Regions from separate parts of the Neotabrizicola shimadae genome, predicted to be linked through region 1. Evidence: riboswitches for the same ligand, from Rfam matches in the RefSeq annotation. Region 1 holds a riboswitch; each other region holds the start of a gene.
What was found. Region 1 has a riboswitch for cobalamin ahead of JO391_RS08225 (energy-coupling factor ABC transporter permease). Riboswitches for the same ligand answer to the same signal wherever they lie in the genome.
Positions count from the first base shown of each region.

Region 2: another riboswitch for cobalamin. It lies ahead of JO391_RS21525 (DUF1636 family protein); the one in region 1 lies ahead of JO391_RS08225 (energy-coupling factor ABC transporter permease).
Region 3: another riboswitch for cobalamin. It lies ahead of JO391_RS21030 (CbtB domain-containing protein); the one in region 1 lies ahead of JO391_RS08225 (energy-coupling factor ABC transporter permease).
Region 4: another riboswitch for cobalamin. It lies ahead of bluB (5,6-dimethylbenzimidazole synthase); the one in region 1 lies ahead of JO391_RS08225 (energy-coupling factor ABC transporter permease).

Region 1 is NZ_CP069370.1:1,705,605-1,709,330, forward strand. It holds gene JO391_RS08215 (cobyrinic acid a,c-diamide synthase CobB) at 1-665, shown strand, start outside; gene cobA (uroporphyrinogen-III C-methyltransferase) at 662-1,384, shown strand; cobalamin riboswitch at 1,440-1,660, shown strand; gene JO391_RS08225 (energy-coupling factor ABC transporter permease) at 1,694-2,371, shown strand; gene cobF (precorrin-6A synthase (deacetylating)) at 2,434-3,174, shown strand; gene JO391_RS08235 (aldehyde dehydrogenase (NADP(+))) at 3,220-3,726, opposite strand, start outside.
Region 2 is NZ_CP069370.1:2,519,122-2,522,847, reverse strand. It holds gene JO391_RS12230 (DUF1826 domain-containing protein) at 1-44, opposite strand, end outside; gene JO391_RS12225 (GTP-binding protein) at 41-1,255, opposite strand; cobalamin riboswitch at 1,373-1,598, shown strand; gene JO391_RS21525 (DUF1636 family protein) at 1,629-2,051, shown strand; gene JO391_RS12220 (ABC transporter ATP-binding protein) at 2,077-2,850, shown strand; gene JO391_RS12215 (ABC transporter substrate-binding protein) at 2,867-3,726, shown strand, end outside.
Region 3 is NZ_CP069372.1:38,477-42,202, reverse strand. It holds gene JO391_RS21040 (heavy metal translocating P-type ATPase) at 1-1,042, shown strand, start outside; gene cueR (Cu(I)-responsive transcriptional regulator) at 1,056-1,517, shown strand; cobalamin riboswitch at 1,543-1,759, shown strand; gene JO391_RS21030 (CbtB domain-containing protein) at 1,794-1,970, shown strand; gene JO391_RS21025 (CbtA family protein) at 1,989-2,738, shown strand; gene JO391_RS21020 (hypothetical protein) at 2,750-3,726, opposite strand, start outside.
Region 4 is NZ_CP069370.1:2,792,228-2,795,953, forward strand. It holds gene JO391_RS13640 (extracellular solute-binding protein) at 1-15, opposite strand, end outside; gene JO391_RS13645 (LacI family DNA-binding transcriptional regulator) at 399-1,409, shown strand; cobalamin riboswitch at 1,455-1,637, shown strand; gene bluB (5,6-dimethylbenzimidazole synthase) at 1,681-2,379, shown strand; gene JO391_RS13655 (propanediol utilization protein) at 2,369-3,196, shown strand; gene JO391_RS13660 (transglycosylase SLT domain-containing protein) at 3,228-3,726, opposite strand, start outside.

The sequences.
Region 1 (3,726 bases):
ACCTGGACGCTCTGGTGGCGGCTGCGGGCGCCGCGCCTCCCGTAGGGCATCCAGTCCAGGTTGAAGGACAGACCGCGCCCCCCGGCCAGCGCATCGCCCTGGCACGGGATGCGGCGTTTTCCTTCGTCTATCCGCATCTTCTGGCCGCCTGGCGCGCGGCGGGGGCCGAGGTTCTGCCCTTCTCGCCGCTGGCAGACGAGGCGCCCGATGCTTCGGCCGATGTCTGCTGGCTGCCGGGGGGCTATCCCGAACTTCACGCAGGCCGGCTGGCCGCAGCGGGCCGGTTCCACGCCGGCCTCACCGCCTTTGCCCAGACGCGGCCCGTGCATGGCGAATGCGGGGGCTACATGGCGCTCGGTCAAGGGCTGGTGGACAAGGACGGCACGCGGCACCGCATGGCCGGGCTTCTGGGGCTGGAAACCAGCTTCCAGAAGCGCAAGATGCACCTGGGCTACCGCCTGGCCGAGCTTCTGGCGCCCATCCCCGGCGCTGAACAGGGCGCGCGCCTGCGCGGGCATGAGTTCCACTATGCCACCATCCTGTCCCAGCCCGACGACCCGCTGGCCCGCGTGACCGATGCCACGGGCACAGAGATTGCCGAAACCGGCGCGCGGCGCGGCCGCGTTACCGGCAGCTTCTTCCACCTGATCGCGAGGGCCGCATGAGCGGGTTCGTCTCCTTCGTCTCTTCCGGCCCGGGCGACCCCGAGCTTCTGACGCTGCGCGCGGTCAAGCGCATCGAGGCGGCGGATGCCGTGCTGTACGACGACCTCTCCGCCGGGCCGATCCTGGCACTGGCCCGGCCCGAGGCCGACCTCGTGGGCGTGGGCAAGCGCGCCGGACGCCCCTCACCCAAGCAGGACCATGTAAGCCGGCTTCTGGTGGATTACGCCCGCACCGGAGCCAAGGTGGTGCGGCTGAAATCCGGCGATGCGGGGCTCTTCGGGCGGCTGGAAGAAGAGATCGACGCACTGAAAGCGGAAGGCATCGGCTTCGAGATCGTGCCCGGCGTGGCCTCTCCCCTTGCTGCGGCGGCGGCAGCGGGCATCCCGCTGACCCGCCGGCTTGCCGCGCGGCGCGTGCAGTTCATCACCGGCGCCGATGTCACCGGCGGCCTGCCGGGCGATCTGAACTGGGCGGCGCTGGCCGATCCGCAGGCCACCACCGTGGTCTTCATGGGCAAGCGCACCCTGCCGGCCCTGGTGGAAAGGCTGGCCGCGCATGGCTTGCCGGCCGAGACCCCCGCGATCCTCGCGGAATCGGTTGGCCATCCAGAGGAAAGCCTGACCCGCGGCACGCTCGCCTCGCTGGTAGCCCTCTTGGCCGAGAGGGCCGAGGCGGGCAAGGCACCGGGGCTCATCCTTTACGGGCCGCTGGCCGGCTAGGTCGCCTGCGACCCTGCGGATGCCGCAATCCGCCTTGACCGGCGTGACCCACGGGTCCACACAGGACGCGCATGGTGCCCCGACGATGCAAAGCATCAGGGGCTGAAACGGGAACGGGGAAGGGGCGGACCAAAGCGGCGCCCCCTGCCCCGGCCGCCCCCGCGACTGTAAGCGGCGAGCGGGCATCTGGAAGGCCACTGGTCCCCGAAGGACCGGGAAGGCGGATGCCCTCAACGACCCGCGAGCCAGGAGACCGGCCAGGCAGGAAACAACAACCGCCGTCGGGTGTGACGGTCAGGAGGGACGAACATGCATATCGAACCCGGCGTCGTACATGGCGCCAAACTGGCGCTCGGCGCCGTCACCGCTCTGGCCGCAGGGGGCTACACGCTGAAACTGGCGGTCGACACCGCCCGGCAATCCGGCATCGGCTCGCTTGCCCTGCGCAGCGTCATTGCCACCGGACTGGTCTTCAGCTTCTTCGAGCTTCTGCCGCACTATCCGGTCGGCGTGTCCGAGGTTCACCTCATCCTCGGCTCGACCCTGTTCCTGATCCTGGGCGCCGCGCCTGCGGCCATCGGCCTGGCCCTCGGCCTCCTGATCCAGGGCCTGTTCTTCGCGCCCTTCGACCTGCCGCAATACGGCATGAACGTCACCACGCTTCTGGTGCCGCTGTTCGGCATCGCCGCGCTGGCCAAGCGCACCATCCCTGCCGGCACGGCCTATGTCGACCTGGGCTACACCGACGTGCTGAAGCTGTCCTTCGCCTACCAGGGCGGGGTCATTGCCTGGGTGGCGTTCTGGGTGCTCTGGGGCGAGGGCTTCGCAACCTCGACCTTTGCCGGCATCGCCTCGTTCGGCGCCGCCTATATCCTGGTTGTGGCGATCGAGCCGCTGGTGGATGTGGCGGTTCTGGCCGTGGCCAAGCGCCTGCACGCCCTGAAGGGCTCGGCCCTCGTCACGCCGCGGCTCTATTCGGCGGCCTGATCCGTCTTGGCGAACAGGAATGGCTTGGGGGGCTTCGGCCCCCCATTTGCATGGAAAGACAGATGACCACGCTTTCGCTCATCGGCATCGGCACCGGCAACCCCGACCACCTGACGCTTCAGGCCATCCGCGAAATCAACGCGGCCGACTTGGTGCTGATCCCCCGCAAGGGTGAGGGCAAGGCCGATCTGGCCGAACTGCGCCGCGCCATCCTGCGCGAGGTGCTGACCAATCCGGCGACGCTGGTGGCCGAGTTCGACCTGCCGGTGCGCGACGAGGCGGTGGCAGACTACCGCGAAAGGGTGGACGGCTGGCACGATGCCATCGCCGGCGTATGGGAAGCCGCGATGGGGTCGCCCCGCCCGGCCCGCGTGGCGCTTCTGGTCTGGGGCGACCCGTCGCTCTATGACAGCACCCTTCGCATTGCTGCGCGGCTGTCGCCCGCGCCGGATCTGCGGGTGATCCCCGGCATCACCTCGTTGCAGGCACTGACCGCCGCCCATGCCATTCCCCTGAACACCATCGGCGGGCCAGTGACCATCACCACCGGCCGGCAATTGCGCGACCATGGCTGGCCCGAAGGCGCCGAGACGCTGGCGGTGATGCTGGACGCCGGCGGCGCCTTCATGGCGATCCCGTCAGAGGGCGTGACGATCTGGTGGGGCGCCTATGTCGGCATGGCCGAGGAAATCGTCCTCGCCGGGCCATTGGCCGAGGTATCGGAGCGCATCCTTGCCACCCGCGCCGAGGCGCGGGCACGGCATGGCTGGATCATGGACATCTATCTGCTCCGGCGGATGTAGCGGCGGGGGCCAGCCCCCCGCCGATTCATGCCAGGCGGAACGGGATCAAACCCCGCGCAGCGGCTCCGGCAGAAGTGCCTCGGGCATGTTCTGCCAGGCCACGGGCCGCAGCCAGCGACGGATCGACAGCGTTCCCACCGAAGTGGCGCCGAAATTCGTCGAGGCCGGATAAGGCCCGCCATGCACCTGCGAGTCCACCACTTCCACGCCGGTCGGGAAGCCGTTGGCCAGCACCCGCCCCGCCTTGCGCGAAAGCACAGGCACCAGCGGCGCCGCCACCACGTAGTCTTCCGGGTCCACATGCAGGGTGCAGGTCAACTGGCCCTCCAGCGCATTGGCCATCTGCATCATCTGGCCTAGGTCCTTTACCCGGACGATCAGGCCAAGCGGCCCGAAGACCTCTTCGCCAAGCGCATGGTTGGCCAGCCAGTCGTCGCCCGACACCTCGAACAGATAGGGTGTGGCCTGCCGCAGGTCGCACATCGTGGTCAGCACCGCCTGCACACCCGTGCCGCTGGCAATGCGGTCGCGGCCCGCGCGGTAGGCTTCCGC
Region 2 (3,726 bases), 810 kb from region 1:
ACCCAGACGGCACGCGGAAGCGGTTTGCGGACCACCCGGATCATGCGGCTTTCGCACCCCATTGCGGGAAGGGGTCAGGCAGGTTGCGCCAAGCTTGCGGGGTGAAGTCGCAACTTGTCATCAAAGCCCCATTCAGCGCGGCGCAGATCGCCTCACGATCCAAGCCCGCCCCGATGAACACGATCTCTTGCCGCCGATCGCCCCAGGGTTCGGCCCATTTCGAGGCAATTTCGGCTTGCGCGTCGGGGTGCTTGGGCAGCCGCTCGGCCGGAACGCTGGCCCACCAGCGCCCCAGGGGCGTGACCGAGGACATCGCACCCGCCAGGCTGAACTCGGCCACCCAGTCGGGCCTGGTGGCGATCCAGAAATGCCCCTTTGCGCGGATCACACCCGGCAGCGGGCCGTTCAGGACGGCATGGATCTTCGCCGGGTGGAAGGGCTCGCGGGCGTAGTAGACGAAAGAGGAAATGCCATACTCCTCGGTTTCCGGCGTGTGATTGGCAAAACCGTACAGCTCCTTGGCCCACATCGGGTGGGTATGCGCCTCGTCAAAGTCGAAGAGCCCGGTGTCGAAGATGTCGTCCGGATTCACGCGGGAATGGCTGGTCTCGATCACGCGCGCGTCGGGGTTCAGGGCGCGAACGATCTTGCGGGCGGCATCGACCTGCGCAGGCGTGGCGTCCGCGACCTTGTTCAGCACGATGACATCGGCGAATTCCATCTGCTCGGTCAGCAGGTTCACGAGGCTGCGGTTGTCCTGATCACCAAGGCTTTCGCCCCGGTCGGCCAGGAAATCGTGGCTGGAGAAGTCTTTGAGCAGGTTCACCGCATCCACGACCGTCACCATCGTATCAAGTCGCGCAACATCGGAGAGACTGACACCCCTTTCGTCACGGAAGTCGAAGGTCGCCGCTACCGGTAAAGGCTCGGCGATCCCTGTGCTTTCAATCAGGAGGTAGTCAAAGCGACCTTCGGAGGCCAGCCGCCGCACCTCGGTCAGAAGGTCGTCGCGCAGAGTGCAGCAAATGCAGCCGTTGGTCATTTCGACCAGTTTTTCTTCAGACCGGCTCAGCTCTGCCCCTTCGCGCACCAGGTCGGCGTCGATGTTCACCTCGGACATGTCGTTGACGATCACGGCGACCCGGCGTCCGTCGCGGTTGTTCAACACGTGGTTCAATAGGGTTGTCTTCCCGGCCCCGAGAAAGCCGGACAGGACGGTGACGGGAAGGCGGGGATCTTGCTGGCTGGAGGGCATGGTTCGTTCTGTTATGTTATACTATAACCTTTGATCTAGCGCGAATCAAAAGAGGGTGCAATGTCGTTCGGCGGTTTTGTCCGGTCGGAACAGGACTTGATCCGGCCTGTCGACGACTGCATGTTCGCGACTGATGGTTCCCGGCCAAACCACGCGCGGCCGGGTGAAAAGGGAATACGGTGTGGTGTAGGCATCAGCCGCCAAATCCGTGACTGCCCCCGCAACTGTAAGCGGCGAGCGACCCCCGATGCCACTGGCCATACGTGTTTGGACACGAAGGCTGGGAAGGTGGGGCAAGCCCAGACCCGTGAGTCAGGAGACCTGCCATCGACGTCAGCAACCACCGGGCGGGGTGCCCCGGAAGGAGACTTCGATGGACGATCAACCGCGGCGGCCGGTGAGCGCACCTGCCTATTCCGTGGCGCAATCCGCGCCGCATCAGATTCTGGTCTGCAAGGCCTGCAAGCACAAGAGCAGCAGTTGCGCGCCGGGCTTTGCCCTTCTGAAGAAGCTGCGAGCGGCCATCGCGGCGGCGGGCCTTGGTGACGAATTCGAGGTGTCGGGCACCGCCTGTCTTGCAGGCTGCGTGCCCGAACACGGCGGGCCCTGTGTCGTCGGCTGGCGGGCCAATGCCAAGGCGACCTGGCTCTTCGGCGACATCGACCCGGCCCAGCCGATTGACGATCTGGTCGAGTTCTCGCGCCTTTACGCAGCGTTGGAGGACGGCTGGATGTCTGGACGTGATTGCCCCCGCGGCTTTGCGACAACACGCTGGCGCGGATTCCCGCGGCGATGATCGTCACTCGCGAAGGGGCGATCCAGTGAACGCGGTTGAGCTTTCCGGCGTCGCCTGGGGCCCGAAAGGGCGGCCCGACATCCTTGCCGACATCAGCTTTGCCGTGCCACAGGGTCAGATCATGGCGATCTGCGGGGCGAACGGGGCCGGGAAATCCTCGCTTCTGCGGCTGATCTATCGCCACCAGGCGCCGCGCCGGGGCACCGTGCGGCTGATGGGCAAGGATATCTGGCTGATGGGCGCACCCGAGGCTGCGCGCCAGCTTGCCGCCGTGCTGCAGGAACAACCCACCGATTTCGCGCTGACCGCCCGGCAGATCGTGGCGCTTGGCCGCCTTCCGCATCGGCGAGGTTGGGGCGCGGGTCTGTCCACGCCCGGAGGCGAGGACGCCGCGATCATCGAGGCCGCCCTTTTGCGGATGGGCCTGGCCGGCATGGCCGGCCGCGCTTTCGGCACGCTGTCGGGCGGGGAACGCCAACGGGTCATGGTTGCCCGTGCGCTGGCCCAACAGCCGCGCGTGATCGTGCTGGACGAGCCGACGAACCATCTGGATATCCGCCACCAGCTGGAGCTTCTGGCGCTGCTGAAGGGTCTTGGCCTGACCGTCATTGCCACTTTGCATGACCTGACCCTGGCCGCCGAATTTGCCGAGCGCATGCTGATCCTGCGTGAAGGCCGCATCCTGGCCGACGGCCCACCCGAAATGGCCCTGACCGAGGCGACGCTCGCCCAGGCCTTCAACGTGCGTGCGCGCATCGACCGCACCGGCGATGCCCCGCGCTTTTCCTTCCACCTCTGATCCAAAGGACCCCAAGATGATCCGTCTTTCGCTTGCCGCCTTCCTTCTGTCTGCCTCCTCGGCGCTTGCCTACCCTGTCACCGTGAAAAGCTGCGCCCGCGAGGTGACTTTCGACGCTGCCCCCACCCGCGCCATCTCGAACGACGTGAACCTGACCGAGATGATGCTGGTCCTGGGCCTACGCGACCAGATGGTTGGCTATACCGGCATCTCCGGCTGGAAGACGCTGGACGAGGAAATGCGCGCGGGCGTGGCCGAACTGCCGGAACTGTCGGCCAAGTATCCGACCAAGGAAGTGCTGGCCGGCGCCGAGCCGGACTTCTTCTTCGCCGGCTGGAACTACGGCATGAAGGTCGGTGGCGAGGTCACGCCCGAGACGCTGGAACCCTTGGGCATCAAGACCTACGAGCTGACCGAAAGCTGCATCCACATCGGCCCGAAGGCCAGGTCCAGCATGGATGACATGTACAACGACATCCTGAACCTGGGGACCATCTTCGGGGTCGAGGCCAAGGCGCAGGATCTGGTCGCAGGCTGGAAGGCGCGGCTTGAGGAAGTGACGTCGGGCGTGGACCGTAGCGCTCCCTTGCGCGTCTTCGTCTATGACAGCGGCGAAGAGGCGCCCTTCACCGCCGGCGCCTATGCCATGCCGACCGCGCTGATCGAAGCGGCGGGCGGGGTCAACATCATGTCCGACCTGGAAAAAAGCTGGGCCGAGATCGGCTGGGAACCGGTGGTGGAGCGCAACCCCGAGGTCGTGGTCATCGTGAACTACGGCGATGTCACGGCCGAGCAGAAGATTGCCTTCATGAAAGAGAACCCGGCCTTCGCCAATATCGACGCGGTGAAGAACGACCGCTTCGTCGTTCTGGAATA
Region 3 (3,726 bases), on a different replicon from region 1:
CATGGTGGGCACCGGGCGCGGGGCCGAAATGGGGGTGCTGTTCCGCAAGGGCGAGGCGCTCCAGTCTCTTCAGGGAGTGAAGGTCGTGGCACTCGACAAGACCGGCACGCTAACCGAGGGCAGGCCGAGCCTCACCGACCTCGATCTTGCACCAGGTTTCGATCGCGCCGCCGTTCTGTCACTCTTGGCAGCCGTCGAAGCGAAGTCCGAGCACCCGATCGCCCGCGCCATCGTAAAGGCCGCAGAAGACGAAGGTTTGTCCCTGCCCGCCGTCACAGCCTTCGACTCCGTTACCGGCTTCGGCGTCACTGCACAGGCGGGCGGGCAGCGGATCGAGATCGGCGCTGATCGCTACATGGCCCGACTGGGGATTGACGTATCGCCCTTTGGGAATACTGCCGCTCGATTGGGAGACGAAGGCAAGTCGCCGCTCTATGCCGCCATCGACGGCAAACTCGCTGCCATCCTTGCTGTCGCGGACCCGATCAAGGAGACCACGCCAACGGCAATCCGCGCCCTGCACACTATGGGGCTGAAAGTTGCGATGATCACTGGCGACAACGCCCGCACCGCAGGCGCCATCGCCCGCCAACTCGGCATCGACGAGATCGTGGCCGAAGTGCTGCCGGACGGCAAGGTCGCCGCAGTCAAGCGACTGAAGGCGTTGGGACAGCTCGCCTATGTCGGCGACGGCATCAATGATGCCCCGGCCCTGGCCGAGGCTGACGTTGGCCTTGCTGTCGGAACGGGGACCGACGTAGCAATCGAGGCGGCGGACGTCGTGCTCATGACCGGTCGCCTGACGGCGGTATCGGACGCCATCGCGCTGTCCAAGGCCGTGATGCGCAACATCCGGCAGAACCTCTTCTGGGCCTTTGCCTATAACGCTGCCTTGATCCCTGTTGCCGCGGGCGTGCTGTGGCCGAGCTTCGGCGTTCTTCTGTCACCGATCTTCGCTGCCGCCGCGATGGCCTTGTCGTCGGTCTTTGTTCTTGGAAACGCCCTCCGGCTGCGGCGGTTCCAGGCCGCAGTTGTGCATTGAAGGAGGCATGATCATGAACATTGGTGAAGCGGCAAAGGCCTCGGGCGTGTCGGCCAAAATGATCCGCTACTACGAATCTATTCGCCTTATTCCCACCGCAGGGCGGACCGGATCAGGCTACCGCGTCTACTCTCCGACTGAAGTGCAGATGCTGCGGTTCATTCGTCGGTCCCGCGACCTTGGCTTTTCGGTCGAGAAGATCGAAGAGCTTCTGGCACTCTGGCGCGACCGGACCCGTCAAAGCGCGGATGTGAAACGCCTTGCGACGGACCAGATCGACGGCCTCGAACGGAAGGTGCGCGAGATGCAGGCCATGATCGACACACTGCGCCACCTAGCCGACGCATGCTGCGGCGATCACCGGCCCGACTGCCCAATCCTGGCTGACCTCGGGCACGGGGTGGAGCATGGATCTGATTGCACGACACAGCAGAGCGGCAAAGCAGTACCGGTGCAGCATTTTCACTCCCGGTAGTCAGTTGACTTCGCGGGGGTTCGGCGCAAAGCTCTCACTGTTTGGTGTTCAAGGGGCGCAGAGTCCTGGAACTCAATCGGGAATGAGGAAGGGCGGACCCAATTGCGGCGCCCAAGGCCTCAGCCGCCCCCGCGACTGTATGCGGTAGCGGTCCTTCATCGTGCCACTGGGCCAATGCCCGGGAAGGCGAAGGACTGTGTTAATCCGCGAGCCAGGAGACCGGCCAAGCGATGGCGCAACCCTAATCCCGTCGGGTGTGACGGGCGGAGAACCTTCATGTCCACCAGAATCCTGTCCGCCACAGCGGAGCAATCGAAGAGCCAGTTCGGACCAATCCTGACCAGCGCGCTTATTGGCGCAGTGCTGATCTTTGCCGCTGGTTTTGCTTCGCCTGACGCATTGCACGCTGCAACGCATGACACACGTCATGCGACCGGTTTTCCCTGCCACTGACGTTTCTGGATAATCGACATGACAAAGACCTTGCTGTCCGGCGGGGTAATCGCGGGTGCCATCGCGGGCCTCGTGGCTGCCGTTTTTCAGTTCTTTCTCATCCAACCCCTGATCGTCGAGGCTGAACGGTATGAGACGGGCGAACTCGTTCTGATCGGGATCGAGAGCAACAAGCCCGACCCTGCACCTAACCCGCTAGAAACGCCCGGCCATGATGCGCAGGGCGCGGAAAATACGGACAACTTGCTTGTGCGCAATGGCTTGACGGTCCTGACCCTGATCCTCACCTGGGCGGGCTTTGGCCTGCTGGCCGGAGCCGGCCTGACCGCGTTCCGGGCTCTGCCCGGCGGCGGGAGGATCCCGGCCACAGCCCTCGGCCTTATCGGCTTTGCCGTCCTGTCCCTTGCGCCTGCAATCGACCTTCCGCCCGAACTGCCCGGAATGGAGGCAGCGGAACTGGCGGACCGGCAACTCTGGTGGGTTGCGACTGTCGCGATGACGGCTGCCGGCATTTTCTTTGCTGCGGGGTTGCGGTCCTGGCCCGGGCGGCTCGCGGGCCTTGCCCTGATCCTGGCACCCCACCTTTTCGGAGCGCCCTTGCCACCCGTTTCTGCCCCGGCAGTGCCGCCCGACCTTGCGGCGCTCTATGCGGCGCGCGTGCTAAGCGTGAACCTGATCGGTTGGCTGGTGCTGGCCATCGCACTCTTGTGGCTTTTGCCAGAAGCAGGCGCGAAGGCCGATGCTGACGGTTTGACGGAGCCGGGGTGAGAGAAGGCAACCTAGGCTGCGCGTGCACACCACATGCGAAATCTTCCCTGCCCGGTCACTTCTCGGATCAAACCTCGCGCCTGCATCCAGGCCATGTTCCGCTGAACGGCCGCGCGACTGGCGCCGGTGATTGCCTCGGCCATTGGGGCGGAGACAAGGGGCCATTCGGTCAGAACTGCGCGCAAGGCTGGGGGCGTTTTGCCCGAGAGCGTGACCATCTCGGTTTCGGACCGCGCTGACCAAGCCTCGATGTCGTCAAGGTGCCGCATCGCGGTCCGGCTTGCTGTCTCCATCCCGTCGAGCCATCGCACCAGTCGGTCAGCAGCAGTGCCACCGGCGCGCAGCCCGCCTGCCCCGCCCATGGCGAGAGGGGCAAATATCGCTCCCCTGCCCTCTCCGGTCGCAATCCGCGCGGCCGTGACAGCCGCTTCCATCCGGTCTCCGTGCTGCCCGAGACCCGCCAAACTCCAAATGTGAAAGCCCATGCAGGCACGGCTGATCGGGTGCAGGTCGGCAGCTTGCGCCATCAGGTCCAGCCAACCGCCCGCGCGATCCGCAAAGGGCTCCGCCTCATCCGCCAAGTTCTCGGGGTCACGGCGATCCACAAAAGTGGCCAGGTCCACCTCCGGCCCTGGCCCTCCCGTCAGGCGCCGCACCGCCCACCCGACCCGTGCCAGGGCGACACTGTCGTCCTGCACGCCAGACAGGCGCAGGGCGATCCAGAGCGCCAGTCGATCCGGCCCGATGCGGTCGCCTACGAACCAGCTTAGGTCGGCCGCTTCGATCAGGGCGAGCCTGTGGCGCCAACCCTCAGGCCCCCTCCGCAACCGCTCGTCCAGCCCACCGAGCCGACCTGCGACACGGGCGAGCCGCGCGGCATTGTCCGCCTCGGCTTTGCGCCAGTCGTCAAGGATTGCAGTCTCGCGGGGTTCGGCCCTAGGGCCGGGCGGCAGATCGTCGGGCTCGTCTTCGATCGGACCGGGCAGGA
Region 4 (3,726 bases), 1.1 Mb from region 1:
GCGACGTCCGATCATGAGATCCTCCCTCAAGCCCTCTCCCGGAGCCCGTGGCGGGTTTGTGCGGCGACTCGGCGGCAAGTGTCAATCAATTTGTTATATGCTAAACATCATTTTGATGCTCTATTCTTGAAGGAAAGATGCCGCAGTTGCGAGATTCTCGAGGCCCTCATGCACGTTTCGTCGATGATTGCCGCAATGACATCAAGAAGCTGCATGATTTGCGACTGCAGAAAGGATCAGGCGATCCATAGCGCGAGGCCAACCGGCCACCAGATGACGCGAATCGCCAGCGCAATGATGTCTTTTAAATCAGTGTGTCCCGGCGCGGCCCCCGTCACCCTGTTGACCCGCCCTCGCCCTGGCCCTAGCTGCTGGTCGGGAACATCCGGAAGACCGTCATGCTGCGCGCCACACTGACCGACATCGCCCGCGAGGCCGGGGTTTCCCCTGCCACTGTCGACCGCGTCCTGAACGACCGGCCCGGCGTCAAGGAACACACGCGACAGCACGTCCTGTCCGTTGCACAGCGGCTTGGCTATGTCGCCGTCAGCGCGCCCTCGACGCCAGCGGTCCGGCTGGCCTTCCTGCTGCCCCAGGGCACCAATTCCTTCATCCGGATGCTTCAGGCACAGATCGAGACCCAGGCCGCGGCGCTGGACGGCGTGGAAACCCTGGTCGAGACCATCGAAGGTTTCGATCCCGCGGCCCTTTCAGAAAGGCTGGCGCGGATGAAGGGCGCCGTCGACGGCCTCGGCGTCATCGCGCTGGACCATCCCGTCGTGCGCGAGGCGCTGCGCGGGCTGGCGGCCTCGGGCGTCAGGATCGTCACCCTCTGCTCCGATATCCAGAACGTGCCCCGCGCGGCCTATATCGGCACCGACAACCGGCAGGCGGGCCGCCTCGCTGGCTATCTGATGGGCCGCTTCCTCGGCACGGGCAGCCAGGGCAAGGTGGCGCTCTTCGCAGGCTCCCTGTCCTACCGCGGGCATCAGGAGCGCGAGATGGGCTTCCGCCAGATCCTGCACGAGGAATTCCCCGGCCTGCAGATCGTGGAACTGCGCGAGATGCTGGACGACCGCGAGAATTCCTGGCGCGAGGCGATGGCGCTGTTCGACCGCCACCCCGACCTTGCCGCGATCTACAATGTCGGCGGCGGCTCTTACGGCATCGGCCGGGCGATGAAGGATCGCGGGCTTGCGCAGCGCGTCGTGCTCATCGGCCACGAGGCGACCGAGGGCAACAAGGCGCTGCTGCTGGACGGCACGATGGACGCGGTGATCGACCAGAACGCCCGTGTCGAGGCGCGCGAGGCGCTGGCCACGCTGATCGCCGGTGTGCGCGGGTTGCCCTACACCCCGGTCCAGCCGCGCCAGCACGTCATCTTCCGCGAGAACCTGCCCGACGAGTGACCCAAGCCACGGCCGCAAGGGCGATTGCGCCCGTGCGGGCTCGGCGGTATCTGGGGTTGGTCTGGTGCCCGGCCTGCGAGGGTCGGGATAATCGGGAATGCGGTGAAACTCCGCAACGTGCCCAACGCTGTAAGGTGGACGGGGCCGCAGATGCCACTGACCTCGGTCGGGAAGGCGCGGCGCCGGAGGAAACCGAGTCAGAAGACCGGCCAGACGAAACCGGGGCGCAGGCTGGCCGACCTGTACCCCGTTTCGACGACAGGGGAACCGATTGTCCAGTCCTGCCCAACCCGCCTCTGCCGCGCTGGTCGCGGCCCCCCCCTTTCCAGAGGCCGACCGCGCCGCGGTCTACCGTGCCATCCACAGCCGCCGCGACGTGCGCAGCCAGTTCACCCCGCGTCCGGTGGACGATGCCACCCTGCTGCGGCTTCTGGATGCCGCCCACCATGCGCCCTCGGTTGGCTTCATGCAGCCGTGGAACTTCATCGTCATCCGCGACAACGGCGTGAAGGGCCGGGTTCAGGCCGCCTTCGCCGAGGCCAATGCCGAGGCCGCCACGCTCTTTCCGGCCGAACGCCGGCCGCTCTATTCGGCGCTGAAGCTGGAAGGCATCACCGCCGCGCCGGTCAACCTCTGCGTCACCTGCGACCGCAGCCGGGGCGGCCCGGTCATCCTGGGCCGCACCCATGCCCCCGAGATGGACCTCTATTCCACCGTCTGCGCGGTACAGAACCTCTGGCTCGCGGCACGGGCCGAAGGTATCGGTGTCGGCTGGGTCAGCATCTTCCGCGAGGGGGCGCTCAAACGGATCCTCAATCTGCCCGATCAGGTCGTGCCTGTCGCCTATCTGTGCCTTGGCCATGTCGACGAGCTTCATGCCGAGCCCGAACTGCAGGCGCGCGGCTGGCGCAGCCGCCTGCCGCTGGAAGACCTGGTGTTCCATGACGGCTGGGGCCAGCGTGACGGCTGATCCCCTGCCCCCCGGCGCCCGCGTCGCCCTGCCCTGCCATTTCGGCGAATGGCTCCAGGGCCGCATCGGCCCTGCCGGGCCGGTCGGCCTTGTCACGCTGTTGCCCGCGGTCACCGGCCTGGCGGGCCAGCGCCGGGCCGGTGCGCTGGCGGCCTGCCGGTTCGGCCAGGGCGCGGGGCTCATCCCCCTGCCCCGCCTGCGCCGCTTCCTGAACGATCTGGGCCTGCCGCCCAAGGGGCGCTACCTGCTGAAACCGCGCTTCGTGCCAGGGTCGGGCACCGGCATGTCCACCGCCTCGCTTCTGGCCGTGGCACGCCTTGCAGGATACGCCGGCCCGCGCGGCTGCCTTGTGCGCGCCTGCCTTCGCGCCGAAGGCGCCAGCGACCCGCTGATGCTGGACCACCCCGACCGCCATCTCTGGGCCTCGCGGCAGGGCGAGGTGCTGATGGGCCTGCCGCCGCCGCCGAGGGCCGAGCTTCTTGTCGGCTTCTGGGGTCCGCCCGAAAGGACGCGGGCCGAAGACTGCGACTACGCCGACATCTCCGACCTGGTTTCGGACTGGTCCAATGCGCCCGGCCTTGCCGGCTGCGCCGCGCTCGCCAGCGAAAGCGCGCGTCGCTGCCAGGCCCGGCGCGGACCCGCCTCCGACCCGACCGCCGACCTCGCCCGCGCCCTGGGTGCCCTGGGCTTTGCACGGTCCCATTCCGGTCCGGCCAGGGCGCTGATCTTCGCGCCTGGCAGCGTGCCGCCTGAAGGTCCGCAAATCCTTCGCGCCGCCGGCTACACCGGCGTCGAGCGTCTTGCGACGGCCACCTGACCCGGCCTCCGGGCCGGGACGCCCTGCCTGGTCAGCGACATTCCTGCAGTTGAACCTCGTAGCGCGCAGACCGCGCGCCCACCCGGTTCGCCACGTCCACAAGCCAGGGCTTGTTGTTGTAGCTGCCATTGGCAAAGCCCGTGCGGCCCTCGTGATAGGCCAGGTATTGCGACCGCGCATCCGTCTTCGAGATGCCCAGCCGTTCGGCCGAACCATCCATGTACCAGCCCATGAAATCGGTGGCATCGCGAATGTTGTCGCGCTTGGCGCCGCGGCCGCCTTCCTCGTCCTGATACTCTTCCCAGGTGCCGTCCAGCGCCTGGGCATAGCCATAGGCCGAAGACTGGCGCCCCATCGGGATGATGCCCAGCGCATAGCGGTGCGGCGTGCGGGCGTTGCCCACGAAACTCGACTCCTGGTAGATTGTCGCCATCTGCACATGGACGGGCACGCCCCACTTGCGCTCGGTGGCTTCCATCGCCCGCAGGTACTGCGGTCGCTCGCGCGCGATGGCGCAGGCATCCTCGACA